Regions from separate parts of the Lactiplantibacillus paraxiangfangensis genome, predicted to be linked through region 3. Evidence: predicted binding sites of a transcription regulator. Region 3 holds the regulator's gene; each other region holds the start of a gene.
The links. Region 3 encodes LexA, which represses DNA repair genes until DNA is damaged. Its sites were predicted from a motif close to CNAACANNTGTTNG; they were not measured.

Region 1: a site for LexA is predicted at 3,193-3,206, ahead of AAA939_RS01840 (ATP-dependent DNA helicase). Genes of this name have one in related genera too.
Region 2: a site for LexA is predicted at 2,356-2,369, ahead of gshAB (bifunctional glutamate--cysteine ligase GshA/glutathione synthetase GshB). Genes of this name have one in related genera too.

Annotation. Positions count from the first base shown of each region.
Region 1 covers NZ_BTPW01000002.1:166,634-171,431, forward strand. The annotation lists gene AAA939_RS01825 (NAD(P)/FAD-dependent oxidoreductase) at 1-921, opposite strand, end outside; gene AAA939_RS01830 (acetate/propionate family kinase) at 1,322-2,530, opposite strand; gene AAA939_RS01835 (hypothetical protein) at 2,717-3,088, shown strand; gene AAA939_RS01840 (ATP-dependent DNA helicase) at 3,244-4,798, shown strand, end outside.
Region 2 covers NZ_BTPW01000014.1:1,753-6,550, forward strand. The annotation lists gene AAA939_RS09005 (replication-associated recombination protein A) at 1,014-2,294, opposite strand; gene gshAB (bifunctional glutamate--cysteine ligase GshA/glutathione synthetase GshB) at 2,417-4,666, shown strand.
Region 3 covers NZ_BTPW01000006.1:54,280-59,077, forward strand. The annotation lists gene AAA939_RS04220 (lysophospholipid acyltransferase family protein) at 1-568, shown strand, start outside; gene AAA939_RS04225 (YneF family protein) at 700-936, opposite strand; gene AAA939_RS04230 (DUF896 domain-containing protein) at 1,040-1,279, opposite strand; gene lexA (transcriptional repressor LexA) at 1,435-2,064, shown strand; gene AAA939_RS04240 (DNA alkylation repair protein) at 2,100-2,741, opposite strand; gene AAA939_RS04245 (hypothetical protein) at 2,862-3,491, shown strand; gene AAA939_RS04250 (hydroxymethylglutaryl-CoA synthase) at 3,539-4,708, opposite strand; gene AAA939_RS04255 (hypothetical protein) at 4,745-4,798, opposite strand, start outside.

The DNA.
Region 1 (4,798 bases), on a different contig from region 3:
GTATGGTCGTTCGCCATCGGGTGGCATTACCGCCGCCACGTCGCCCACGATAAAGACTTCTGGCCGATCCTCTAGTGACAAGTCTGGTTGGACCATGACCCGGTTACGACGCTGCTGGAAGCCAGAATCCGCAATAACGTGCGAGCCACTGACCCCCACCGTCCAAATAATCGTATTAGCGGCAAATTCATGTTCAACTTTGTCCGTATCCGTATAAGCAACGGCGCCGGGTTTAATCGCCGTAATAGCGGAACCTAACCGCATTTCAACGTTGTTCTTTTCCATGAAGGCCAGCGCATAGTCCCGCAAGTCTTGGTTGAACATCGGCAAAATTGATGGCATTCGTTCCAAACAAACTAATTTGATTGCGGGAACCTGATACTTCTTCTGTAATTTAGGCAATGACTGTGTCAGTTCACCTAACAATTCAATCCCGGTAAAGCCCGCACCACAGACCGCAATCTTCAAATCATTGTGATCCTTGCTCGTTTGATAGGCCTTGACCCGGTCTTCAATGTGTTGATAGACCGCTTGCGCCGTTTGAAGATCATCCATTGCCAACGCATTTTCATTCGCACCCGGTACCCCGAAAGTTTCGGACTGGAATCCTAATGCAAGCACTAAGTAATCATAGCTGATGTCATCATGGTCTTCGAAACTGATGGCTTTGTTTGCAACGTCGACATTGTTAACCGTCGCTTGCACAAACGTGACCCGTTTTGCAATTACGGACGGAATGTTATACGTAATCCGTTCTGGATCAATCGTTCCGGCCGCAACTTCATGGAGATTAGTTTTCTCCGTATGTGTCGGTATTTGATCAACTAAAATCAATTGATCCCCACTAGGTAGCCCTTTCGTTAAAAACTTGACGGCCCTCATTCCAGCATAGCCCCCGCCAAGCACTAAAGTTGTTGACATGTCTTGTTTACCCCTTTCATCATTCAGTCAAACGACCCCCACAGCGCGCTAAATTGATTGTGGCTCCGGTCATTTTTGACAGCTCAAATGCCATTATATGGTTAAGTACATCGTACACTGAAATCCCGCAAAATTCAGCTAAAAAGCCGTTTAATTTTTTATGATTATCATTAAAAGTCTAACTTTACAAATAATATAAAAGATTGACCGTCACTAGGTTTGAAGTTTATAAAAATACCCATCATTAACCAGTAGTCAACTAATCAGTCATTTTACTTTTAATAAGCAATAATAATTAACGAATTATTCATCGAACAGTCGCTAGCGGAGTCGAACAGCTTTTTTCAGCCCAAAACAAAAGGACCGTGGTTATAACAACCACGATCCTTTATCTTTTGATTTAATCCGTTACTGGACTTTTTGCGGTCAAACGTTCAACGTCACGCACAATCATTAACTCTTCATTAGTTGGGACGACCATCACTTTAACTGGTTCGCCATCCTTACTAATAACTTGTTCTTTACCGTGGACGTCGTTCTTTTCGTCATCGACCGTCACACCGAAGTAGCTCAATTGCTTCAAGATCCGTGCACGCATCGCAACGGAGTTTTCACCAACACCGGCCGTAAAGATCAAAGCGTCAATGCCGTTCATTTCAGCAATGTAACTCCCGATGTACTTCACGACCCGGCTTGCGAAGATTTCCAAAGCAAGTTCGGAACGTTCGCGACTGTCCTTCGTCTTATCCAAGTCACGCATGTCAGGTGATAACCCAGAAATACCGAGTAACCCGGACTTGTGGTTTAGAATATCAATGAAGTCTTGGACGTCAGAAATCCCAAGGTGCCGCATCAAGAATGGGATCAAAGACGCATCAATGTCCCCAGAACGGGTACTCATCGTAATCCCCGCTAACGGCGTAAAGCCCATAGACGTATCAATGGCCTTACCATGATCAAAGGCGGTGATTGAAGCACCTGACCCTAAATGTAACGTAATCAATTTAAGTGAGTCTAACGGCTTGCCTAAAATTTCAGCCGTCCGGTTTGCCACGTAACGGTGACTAGTCCCGTGCGCACCATACTTCCGTGCGCCGAATTTTTCATAATATTCGTAAGGAATACTATATAAGTAGTTTACTTTTGGCATCGTTGCAAACAACGACGTATCAAAGACAGCCACTTGGACCACCTTTGGTAATAAGCTTTGGAAGACTTCAATGTAATAAGCTTGCGTTGGATTATGTAACGGCGCATACTCAGACAAATCTTTGATTTCCTTTAACGTTTCGGGGGTAATGATCACTGAATCTCTAAAGTGTTCGCCACCCGCAACGACCCGGTGACCAATCCCTGTAATCTCGGATAAATGGGCCAAAATGCCATCACTCTTCAAGCGAGTCAGGACCATCGCAGCCGCTTCTTTTGCATCGATCGTTGGACGGGTTTCTTTGTACTTCGTCCCGTCCGCCTTTTTAATCACGAAAACTGAATCAGGTAATCCTAAACGGTCAACCATCCCTGAGGCGATCACCGTTTCTTCTGGAACGCTAAATAACTTCCATTTTAAAGTTGAACTACCAGCGTTAATTGCTAATATTTTTGCCATGCTATATTTCCTCCATCCATCATCAAGTGTGCCTACTGCCAGTTTAGCCAATAATGGATGCGCTTTCAAGGTTTTATTCAAAAAGCTTATATTTTCATATCATTGTAAACAATATTCCCAACTTATCATTTTTTTCATTATCCCATTTTACGGTATAATAAAAGCAAAGAAAGCGAGGCGATGATCATGATGACGAAGAAGCATTTTTCTTGGACTCTCAGTAACAGTTTCGCCGCTTTATTGTTAGTCGTTGGGGCAATCGTCGCATTATGGGCATTAATCACTAATTTCGGGACAACCGTCAGTGTTGACGCCGTGGTGACAGCGGCTGGCTTGTGGATTGTCGGGCTTATCTTCTTACACCCAGCACCTATCAATATATTGATTCCTGTCATCATTTTCGTTAGTGTTGGCGCGGGTTATGCGGGCTATTTTAGTAGTCCCCACTCCTGGTTAGGTGCCGCGGTTGCGACCTTACTGACCGCACTGATCGTTAGCTACGGCTTTAGTCTCCGTAAAACGATTCGTCAGCGCCACAGTAATTGGTACCAAAAATAATGAACTAAGTTGCAGTTAACGGGGGTCCCAAACAGCTGGGACCCCCGTTTTTATGCGGTCTGACCGGTTATTTATACCGCAATCCGACTTAACGCAGACAAACCCGAACAGATGTTTTATAATGAAAGTCAATCCATTCAGAAAGGAACCGTCCGATGGCACCTAAAATTGGTATTCGTCAACTCGTTGAATTCGTTCTTCGTCAAGGCGACCTAAACGAAGTTAAAAATAGTCAGAATACCGCCTTAAATGGGGCTAAAATTCATCGGCGGCTCCAAAGTAGTCGTGGTGAAGACTACGACAGCGAAGTCTACCTTAAAAAGACCGTGACGATGAACGGGAGCGACTACGTCATTTCTGGCCGCGCAGACGGTATCCAGTTAAACGACGACGGCGCCCTGATTGAAGAAATCAAAACGTCCGATCAGGCGTATGATGACCTAAGCGACAATACCCGCACCCTGTACTGGGGCCAGGTCAAAGTTTATGGCTACCTATTATTACAAGAACATCCCGAGCTTGATAAGGTCACCTTACAATTGACCTATTTTCAAGTCAGCACCGAAAAAGTGACCAAAGAACAAAAGGTCCTGCGGCGCGCCGAACTCGACCAATTCTTCAAAGACCTCATTACCGAATACGAGTACTGGCTCACGTTACGGGCGGACCTTCGCAAGCAGCGCAACGCCTCAATTAACGACCTCCCGTTTCCATTTCCCGCGTTTCGACCCGGACAACGTGAGCTCGCCGCGGCCGTTTACAAGACCGTGAGGCTCAACAAACGCCTCTTCGTCGAAGCGCCAACGGGAACTGGTAAAACGATTTCGACACTCTTTCCGGCCGTCAAAGCGCTCGGTGAGGATTTAATTGAACGCCTCTTCTACCTCACCGCGAAACAAAGTACCCGGCACGTGGCTGAGGAAGCCATTGATCTCATGAGTCACGACGGATTGGTCATTAAGAGCATCACCTTGACGGCCAAAGACCAGATCCGTTTTCCGGAAGAACAGGATTTAATCCCGGAAGAAAATCCGTTTATGATTGGCTACTACGACCGCTTGAAACCAGCGCTTAAAGACTTGCTCACTCACGAAAATCAGATCACACGACCAGTGATTGAACGCTACGCTCGTAAACATACCGTGGACCCCTTTGAATTTTCACTGGACGCCTCACTCTTTTGTGACGTGGTCATCTGTGACTATAACTACTTATTCGACCCGCTCGTTTACTTACAACGGTTCTTCAGCGAGGGTGACGACGACAACTTTTTCCTCGTTGACGAAGCCCACAACCTCGTCAGTCGGGCCCGGGATATGTATTCGGCGGCCGTCAGCGACCAAGCAATTGGGTCCATATTAAAGCTAGCCCGTCCCGATAAAACGCAACCAAGTGACGACTTACAACAAGCGCTCAAAAAAGTACGCCGCAGCTTCACGCGTCTCAGTCAATCCCTGTTAGATGACGGCGTCACCGAACAAGTGACGCTGGACCCACCGGAGCCCCTTTTGCGAACCCTACGAACATTTAACGAATTTGTCACTGACTGGATGACACAACAAAAGCCGTCCCCACTCTTAGACGCCGTCCGTGACTACTTTTTTGCGTGCTTAACCTTCGTCAAAATCGGGGACTTGTACGATGGGAGCTATCAGACCCGGTTCGTCTTAGACGGCCACCATCTAACGGTCAAGGAACTCTGCCTTGATC
Region 2 (4,798 bases), on a different contig from region 3:
CTACACTAAGACTAGTTAAAAACAGCCTAAATCAATTTTTTAGATCCTTTTACTTAGCTGAAGGCCGACCATGATATACCTGCCATGGGGGTGGCAAATTTCCAGTTTACGCCACCGACGCCTTGCGAGACGCGGGCCAAGATGTTCCTTAGGCTTGGACCGGTCGCCATGGCCGATGTAATCATAGGTGGCTGGAAACGACAAGCTGAACTAATTTTGTTGCCATTAACGTTGTTATAGCACCATCTATTAAACTGCGCCTGCAGAAGCAGTGGGCCATGGGATTGGCTACAAAAGAACGGTTTTCCGCCTCGCCCGAAACGATTGAAAAAGTCGCAATTGTCCCGGACCGTCCGTGGTGTAAAGACCGGCAACAATCAATACCACCTTCACGACCGATATCATCGGTGACAACCTCCGATTATCCGATAGTAAGACTGTTTTTAGCGCAGTCGGGTAGCCTTGGTGTGCTGTGTCGGCAAGATTGGCGGGCGAATTTTACGCCAATCTTGCGGGGCGATTCAAAGACGTGGGTTATCGGCTTTGAATTGAGGGAGCAGACCGTACTTTGGCTGGGAGCGTCCCCCATAGCACACCGAGGCTACCCGACGGAGCGGATAATTTAGGAGTGACTATCGCTACTATTACGGTGTTAATATCGATTTTAGACATTTCAACCTTTAGCTTTTAGTTTTATAAAAGTAATTTTGAATTGCAACAAAAAAGGCCAGAACCGGAGTCCTGACCAACGGAAGTAAACTTCCGGAAAAACTAGTGGTGCCGTTAACCGCCCTTCAGTATTGACCCGCTTCAACGCAGGTGGGATGAGCTGACTAATCCTCTAACTACCAAAGGATAAGGCATGTTATGATAACTAGCTAACACTCTTCCCAAAGTTAAATTACTTGTTCGGCAACACTTTGTTTAGGGCAATGCGCACACCTTAGTAATTTCGACTTATAGTCTAGCATATAAAAATAAAAGTTGCAATGATTCGCAATAGGACAATGTTGTTAGCGGTTTCTAGCATTAGCCTTTAATAATTTTTGATATTGTTCGGCGAGGGCGGTTTCGTACCGACCGTTCGTCTTGGGTTGATAATATTCGGCCCGTTTAATGGCGTCTGGTAAATATTGTTGTGCGACCCAGTCACCGGGGTGATCATGTGGGAAGTCGTAACCGACGCCATGACCTAGTTTGGCGGCCCCTTGGTAATGTGCATCCTTTAGATCGGCGGGGATGTCCCCGTAATGGTCCTTTCTGACCGTAGTCAAAGCGGCGTCCATAGCGTTGATCCCCGAATTTGATTTGGGTGACAGGGCAAGTTCAATCACTGCGTCCGCTAACGGAATGCGGGCTTCAGGAAAACCAAGTTGGTCGGCCGCTTGCACCGCCATGACCGTGTGGGCGCAGGCGGGTGGATTCGCCATCCCGATGTCTTCGTACGCAATCACCATTAAGCGCCGCATAATGCTCTTCAGGTCACCGGCTTCGACTAAGCGGGCGAGGTAGTGCAACGCCGCGTTGACGTCGGAACCCCGAATTGATTTTTGAAACGCGGAGATGACGTCGTAGTGGGCGTCACCATCCTTATCAGCGGAAAGGGCCTTTTTTTGCAAACACTCTTCGATAATGGCTTGTGTGACGTGGATGATGCCTTGGTCGTCTGGTGTTGAAGACAAGACAGCTAGTTCCAGTCCGTTGAGTGCGCTACGTAAATCACCGTTCGTTGCGGTACACAGGTGGTGCATGGCACCGTCCGCTAAGTCAACGTCGTAGTCGCCAAGCCCGTTGGTTTTATCTTTTAAGGCCCGCTCAATGGCCGTTTGAATGTCAGTCGCCGTTAGTGGGAAGACTTGAAAGATTTGAGTCCGACTCCGAATCGCTGGATTAATACTAATATAGGGATTTTCAGTCGTGGCTCCAATCAAAATAATGCGGCCGCTCTCTAAGTGTGGTAATAAGAAATCTTGTTTGGTTTTATCCAAACGGTGGATTTCATCTAGCAAGAGAATGACGGTCCCGCTCATTTTGGCTTCTTCAGCGACGATTTGTAATTGTTTTTTACTATCAGTTGCGGCGTTCAGCATGCGAAAGGCGTACTTGGTTGAACCAGCGATTGCGCTGGCAATGCTAGTTTTACCAGTACCCGGGGGACCGTATAAAATCATTGAGGACAGGCGTTTAGCCGTGACCATTCGGGCAATGATCTTACCGGGACCGACGAGTTGTTGTTGACCAACGACGTCTTCGATGGTTTTAGGCCGCATCCGATAAGCTAATGGCTGTTGCATCCTTTAAAATCTCCCTTGCAAAAGTAGTCCTAATTATTATAGCATTTAGGAAGACGGACACCGAACGATTGGTTCAGGACCCAGTACGGTATAATAACTTAAAAATGATAGGATTGATTTAGATGGAATTAGATGCCATTGGTAAAGCAATCACGGAGTACCACTTGATTCCGCTCGTAAGCCATTCAAATATGGGCTTAGAAGTCACGATGCAGCGGGTGGACGGTAGCGGTAAATTATCAACGCAACCGATGCCCGATGCGTTAGCAAAGACGCGTCAGAATCATCAAATCCATAATGATTTTGCGCAGACGCAGTTGAAGTTGGTGACGCCAGCGACGGCTGATGTTGATGCGTTAATGGCTTACTTGTCCGGCTTAAATACCACGGCCCGGCGAGCGTTGGCGGAAGACGACTATCTATGGCCGTTATCGAGTAACCCCGTTTTACCAGAAAAGTTAACGGAGATTCCGCTAGCCGACAATGATACGGTTGGGTTTAAACGCCGCCAAGCGTTAGCTAAAAAATATGACGTGCGTCGCTTAATGACGACCGGGACGCACGTTAATTTAAGTTTTGATGAACAGTTATTTACGCGTTTATATTCGGAAACGTTTCATCAGCAGTTTGATAGCTACGTTGATTTTCGGAATGCGGTCTATCTGAAGGCAGCCCAAGGGTTTGTGCGCATGAACTGGCTAATTCAGTACCTCTTCGGGGCAACCCCAACGTTCGACGTCACTGATAAAGTCACTAAGCGGCAACGAAGCAGTGTGCATCACTCGGCGAACCGGTACAGTCAGGTCAAAGGTGATTACACGTCGATTGACCGGTACGTGGCTAAATTACAAGCTGACGTCCGTAAAAAAGAGCTGTTATCAGTCAGTGATTTTGACGGGCCCGTGCGTTTTCGGAGCACCGGCCAGTTAAGCACGCTAGCACGCCAAGGGGTCTATTACTTGGAATTTCGTGGCTTAGACCTCGATCCAACCAGTCCGATTGGTGTGGATCAAAATGCGGTTGAATTCTTACGGCTGTTGGCCAGCTACTTTGTCATGATGCCGGCGTTACCGACTGCCATGGTGGCTCAAGTGAATGAACAGGCGGATCAGTTGGTCGACCAAGTGACGGGTGAGAATCCGACAACGGCCAGTGCCCAAGCCGTACCGGCAACCCAAGTCTTAGATGCTTTGCGTCATTTTGTGACTAAGAACGGGTTACCTAATAGTGACGCCGTGTTATTAGATCACTTGAAGGAACGGGTCGCCAATCCTAAACTCACGCTAAGTGCCCAGGTTGCTGTTCAAAAAGATCCGTTAGCGTGGGCAAACCAGCGCGCACGGGATTATCAAGCAGCCGCAACCGACCGTCCGTTTGAACTCCCCGGATTTACGGACTTAGATCTGTCGAGTCAATTATTGACGGAACAGGCGTTAGCACGGGGCATCCAGGTCAGCGTGATCGATAAAAAAGCCAATATTTTACGGTTGACTCAGCAAGAACGCGCACAGTTAGTCGTGAGTGGGAGTGGAACGGATTTAAATCCTCAAGCACTAACGACGGTTTTGACGCATAAAGTGGCTGCTAAGCAGATTATGGCCGAGCACGGGGTGCAGGTACCGGCCTCGCAGACCTATCATTCAGCTAATCAGCTAATTGACGACTATGATCGGTTTGTGAGTGAAGGTGGCATTGTCCTGAAGGCCACGGATCAGGATCATAAGGTCGTTGCTTTTCGGATCATGCCCAAACGTGAGTTGTTTGAACAAGTAGTTCGGCAACTCTTTGAGCAAACCCAGACGGTGATGGCTGAAGAATTAGTTGTTGCGTCCAGCTACCGGTTCCTCGTCATTGGCGGTCAGGTCAAGGCCATTGTTGAGCGGATCCCCGCTAACATTGTGGGGGATGGGCGTTCAACCGTTCAGACCTTGCTAGACCGTAAAAATGCGCGACCGCTACGGGGTACGGCGTTTGCTTACCCACAGTCGGCCGTTAAGTTGGGGACGGTTGAACGGTACCGCTTAGATTCGTACCATCTCGATTTAGATTCAGTTGTCGGGCGGGGCACACAGATTCTGTTGCGAGAAGACGCCACTTTCGGGAACGGCTCTGACGTCTTGGATGCCACCACTGATATGCACGCCTCGTACGTTCAAGCGGTTGAAAAGTTGGTTGCCGACCTACACTTAAACGTCGCGGGCGTCGACGTGATGATTCCCAATTTGTATGCGGAACTGACGCCGGAACACCCTGAAATGGCCGTTTACTTAGGCATTCACGCGGCACCGTTTCTATATCCACACCTATTCCCAATGTTTGGGGATCGCCAGCCAGTTGCTGGTCAACTATTAGACGAACTATTTAAAGATTAAGATTAAAAACGCCAGTGCGACGGGATTTATTTTCCCGTCATGCCGGCGTTTTCTTATGGTTACAATCTATTTTGAATATTTTCTAAATAGATGTTGTGAATTGGCTGAAACTTGCTATAATCTATTTAGAGA
Region 3 (4,798 bases):
TCAGGGACGCGAAAATCTGCCAAAGGGCACTTATATTTTAGTGGGTCCGCACCGGACTTGGTTCGACCCGTTGTACTATGCACTTGCTGGCAGTCCCATGAAGTTCAGTTTTATGGCCAAAGAAGAACTCTTTAAAAACCCCGTACTACGCTATATTTTGAAGCACGCCAATGCTTTTCCAGTTGATCGTAATCATCCTGGTCCGTCCGCAATCAAAACGCCCGTTAAGTTTTTACGTAAGGGTAGCCTTTCCTTGATCATGTTCCCATCCGGGACACGTCATTCACAGGAACTAAAGGGTGGCGCGACGGTCATCGCTAAAATGGCTGGCGTACCACTAGTCCCAACGGTTTATCAAGGGCCACTAACTTTCAAGCGGTTATTCAGCCGCCAAAAAGTCACCGTTCGCTTTGGCGAGCCAATTTATGTTGACCGGAAATTAAAGCTCGATGATGCCGGGCAAAAAACGATTGAACAGCAAATGCTGGCCGCTTTCGATAGTCTCGATCAACAAATTGATCCTGACTTCAAATACGTCGATCCAGCGACTCAAAAGCACGCCCAATAAGGACGTGCTTTTTTATAAACTTTAGAAAAGTGCGTGCTTATTTATAGAAGCAATCGCACTTTTTTACGTTGAATCAAAAAAAGTGCCGGAAAATTTCCAGCACCCCGTAGCCTAAACTAAACATAGCGACCTTATTTGCTATCGTTACGTGAAGCAGCCTTCATAGAGTTCAACATCTGGTGCAACTTCTTCTCGGATGGGCGTTGACCCATTTGCATCATCATGCTGCGTAGCATTTCTTCACTAATCGGTGGGTTTTGTTTCAAGTAGTTTTGCATGTAGTGACGCGCACCAAAGAAACCACCAGTCAACCCAACTAAAATGCCAAGGACCACAATTAAGATCCAAACACCTGTAGATAAAGTCATTCCCTGTTCCCTCCCTTATTACAGTCTTCAATAAACTAGTCTACACAAATTAATAATAAAAGAAAAGGAAAATTTGTCGAATAACAAATTTTCCTGAAAACGGTTAATCATTCCGCAAGCCCCGTTCGCGTTGAATATTGCGAACTTTTTCTGGTGTAACTTCCTTACCCTGCTTGTCAAAAACTTGTAGCGATTCAACTTGTTGCCGAAAACCGGCCCGAAATTCCTTTAAGTACTTCTGACGTAAATCCTTACGTTCAACTTCTTCTAATTCGGTTAAACCCTCAGCCTTCGCTTTGTGGGCTAACTCGTTGATTCGATTTAATAATTCTTTTGAAATCAATGTAAGTGCTCCTTTCAAAACAAGAATAGAATACACGAGAATTGACCCTAAATCAATTAAAAGTATTTGTCAACCGAACATTTGTTTGAAAGCGTCGAAAAGCTATGCTACAATTGGGACAAATCATTAAAGAAAATATTAAATGAGGTGCCAAGATGAGTAAAACATCGGAAAGCAAACAAATGGCCGTTCTTCGTTTTATTTATGAACGCGTCAATGAAAAAGGATATCCGCCAACCGTCCGTGAAATTGGCGAAGCCGTTGACTTGTCTTCGACTTCAACCGTTCATGGTCACATTGCACGACTAGAAAAGAAAGGGTTCATTGAAAAGGACCCAACGAAGCCCCGGGCAATTGAAGTTACAGCCGCCGGTTTTGAAGCCCTCGGCGTTGAAACGACGCCCCATCAAATTCCGGTACTCGGAACGGTTACCGCCGGCCAACCAATCTTAGCCGTTCAAGATGCCACCGACTACTTCCCAATTCCAAAGGACTTAGAATCTTTTGGCGGGGACCTCTTCATGCTAACCATCCGTGGTGAAAGTATGATCAACATCGGAATTTTAAACGGCGACCAAGTCATTATTCGTCGTCAAAGTTCCGCTGATAACGGCGACATTGTCATTGCGATGACCGACGAAAACGAAGCCACGTGTAAACGATTCTTCAAGGAAGCTGACCATTACCGGTTGCAACCAGAAAACGACACGATGGCCCCAATCATCTTAAATGACGTTTCAATTTTAGGTAAAGTTGTCGGTTTATATCGCGACATGCTCTATTAGTCTGACGATTTAAAGTCAACCCATTTACGGGTTGGCTATTTTTTTAGATGTTTTTGGGCTTCCCGTTGGGCCAATTTGGATAAAGACACCGTGGCTAAGGTCGCTTTGACCCACGCTGGGTCCGTTTTCGCATAGTCTCTGAGTGCCCAGCCAATCGCCTTTTGAATAAAGAAGGCGTTGTCGGCATGATTTAGCTCGATTGCACGTCGTAAATAATTTTTATCGGTGGCACCCTTTTGACCTAACTGAAGCGTTATCCCAACCCGACGCACCCATAAGTCGTCCGCCGTCAAAAATTGTGAGCCAAAATCAGCTAACACCGAGTGTTGAAAGATCCAGGTCGCTATGACTTTGCGCCAGGCATCCACACTATCCCACCACGGCTTAACGGTCACTTGTTGCACGCACCATTGAAACTGTTCGGCCGTTAGTCGCCGAACATTAGCCAGCGCAAGGTCGATTGCGACGTACTGATATTCGCGGTACGGTTGCTGGTAGTAAAACGCCAACCACTGGCTCAGCTCTTCTGAAGAAAGTTGTTTGCTTTGCCGTTGAACTGGCGCAGTTAGTTGACGACGCTCGGGAGTTTTGACTCCCAAGAAATCAAACTGATCACGCATATAGGCGGCCATTGCCGCTTGATTTTCTGGATGACTTGGCAAAAATAAGTTTGGCACCCTACCACTTCCATTCCGCTGTTTTTAGAACTTTACACATTATTTTCCAATTCTATACCGGTGAGCGAATAGTTCAATGGTATAATAGTTATACTATTTCAAATGTCGGGAGTTGGTCTCATGTTATTTTTAGCCATTATTGGCTTTCTTGTTTTTTTATTAGCTCTATTTTCAGTTATTTCCGCTCGTCAAAGTGGTGGGGGCTGGAAGTTTTTAGCCGGGGTTGCGGTTTTAAGCGCCCTGGTGACCGGCTACGCGATTGTTAAGTTACCTTATTGGCCCTATAACCAAAAGTCATCGACTACGGCCAAAAAGAAAGCCGCTTCTTCGTCGTCAGTCACCAATAAAAGCAGTCGTGCTAAGTTAGGATCCTCACAAGTCATCTTCAATGAAGACAGCCAAAAACGGGCCGCTGCCACCACTAAGTTGAAGGAAGAAAATATTCTCAAACAGTTGCAAAGCAACTATAAGGGTGTCGGCACAGTTGCGTTCGACAAAGCTTCTAAGACCTTCACGATTACCCCCACTGGGAAAAAGTACGTTAAATCACTAAAAATCATTAAAGCGCACCCCACGGATAATCAAAAGGCCATTACAACCATTACCACTAACTTCAAGTCACTATCGAAATCCTTGAAAAAGAACCTAACTTCTGGCTATACCATTCGATTACTCGAACCCGGTAAAACCGACGCCACGCTAGTTAGCGTTAAAGATGGTCAAGTCATAACTAACAATTTAAATAAATAGACAAAAGCTTGTCAGACCAAATCATTGGTACTGACAAGCTTTTTTATTTACGCCAATTGATCTAAATACTGACGCTGTTCATCACGCTGTCCGGTTAACACAAACCGGTGTGGATCCGTGTGATAGTCAATCGTTTGATCCGTTGCTTCCCAGGCAAGTTGCTGATTGAAACATTTTTCATAGGTCGCAACGTCTACCCGCTGACGACGTGCCAATCGCTGTGGTAATCCTAGGTCGATACCGGTTAAGTAGCCGGGTTGGATGATACCAGTGTAAAATTCACCTTCGGCCCCAGAACCGTAACTAAAGAGCCCCAGTTCGTTACCCACCTGAAGATCTGGATCAGTAAGGAGTTGTGATAATAAACTCAGGTATAACGACCCAGTATACAGATTGCCGACCTGCCGATTCAGCTTTCGGGCACATTCAAAGTGTGCCACCCAGGCTTCCTGCTTAGTTTCACTGACCATTGGCAAAGCACTACGTAAGGCTTTAAGTCCCATTTTTGTATATGGCAAGTGGAAAACTAAGGCGGTCAAATCTTCAGCCCGGGTTTTGGTTTCCGACAAGTAACCCTTGAACACGTCCTGAAAGTAATCGACATAAATATTTGACGAATACTTACCATCGACCAACGCTTCACTGCGGTATAATGGCCGCCAAAAATCCATAACGTCCTGACTAAGTAAGGTCGAATCCGTTCCCAAGGCTAAAACTTGCGGATCAGCACTGATTAGCATCGCAACCGCCCCGCCACCCTGAGTTGGTTCTCCAGGGGTGTTGAGCCCATAGCGGGCAATGTCGGCACCGATGACTAACGCTTTCTTATCCGGGTGAACCCGAACGTGTTCTTGTGCGAGCTGAACGCCAGCCGTACCAGCGTAACACGCCTCTTTCATTTCAATCGTTCTGCAACGTCGATTTAAGCCTAATAACCGGGCAACATAAATTGCACTGGCTTTCGAATTATCGATTCCAGATTCTGTCCCAACTATTAGCAAATCGATAGCATCAATGTCAGCCTGCGTTAGCATCGGATAAGCCGCGTTGGCTGCTAAAGTCACAATATCTTGACTTGGCGGAATAACGGCCATTTGAGCTTGACCAATTCCAATCAAATACTTATCCGGTTCAGCGCCCCGCGCACGCGCCAGTTCCGTCATATCGACATACAAATGTGACGATGCAAAATGCATCTTATCAATTCCAACCTTCACGTCAATTCCTCCAATTTGTTAATACCAATTTCTTGATTAATCAGCTTTTCCAAGCGATCCCAAGTAATGAAAGTCAGGATCACACCCCGA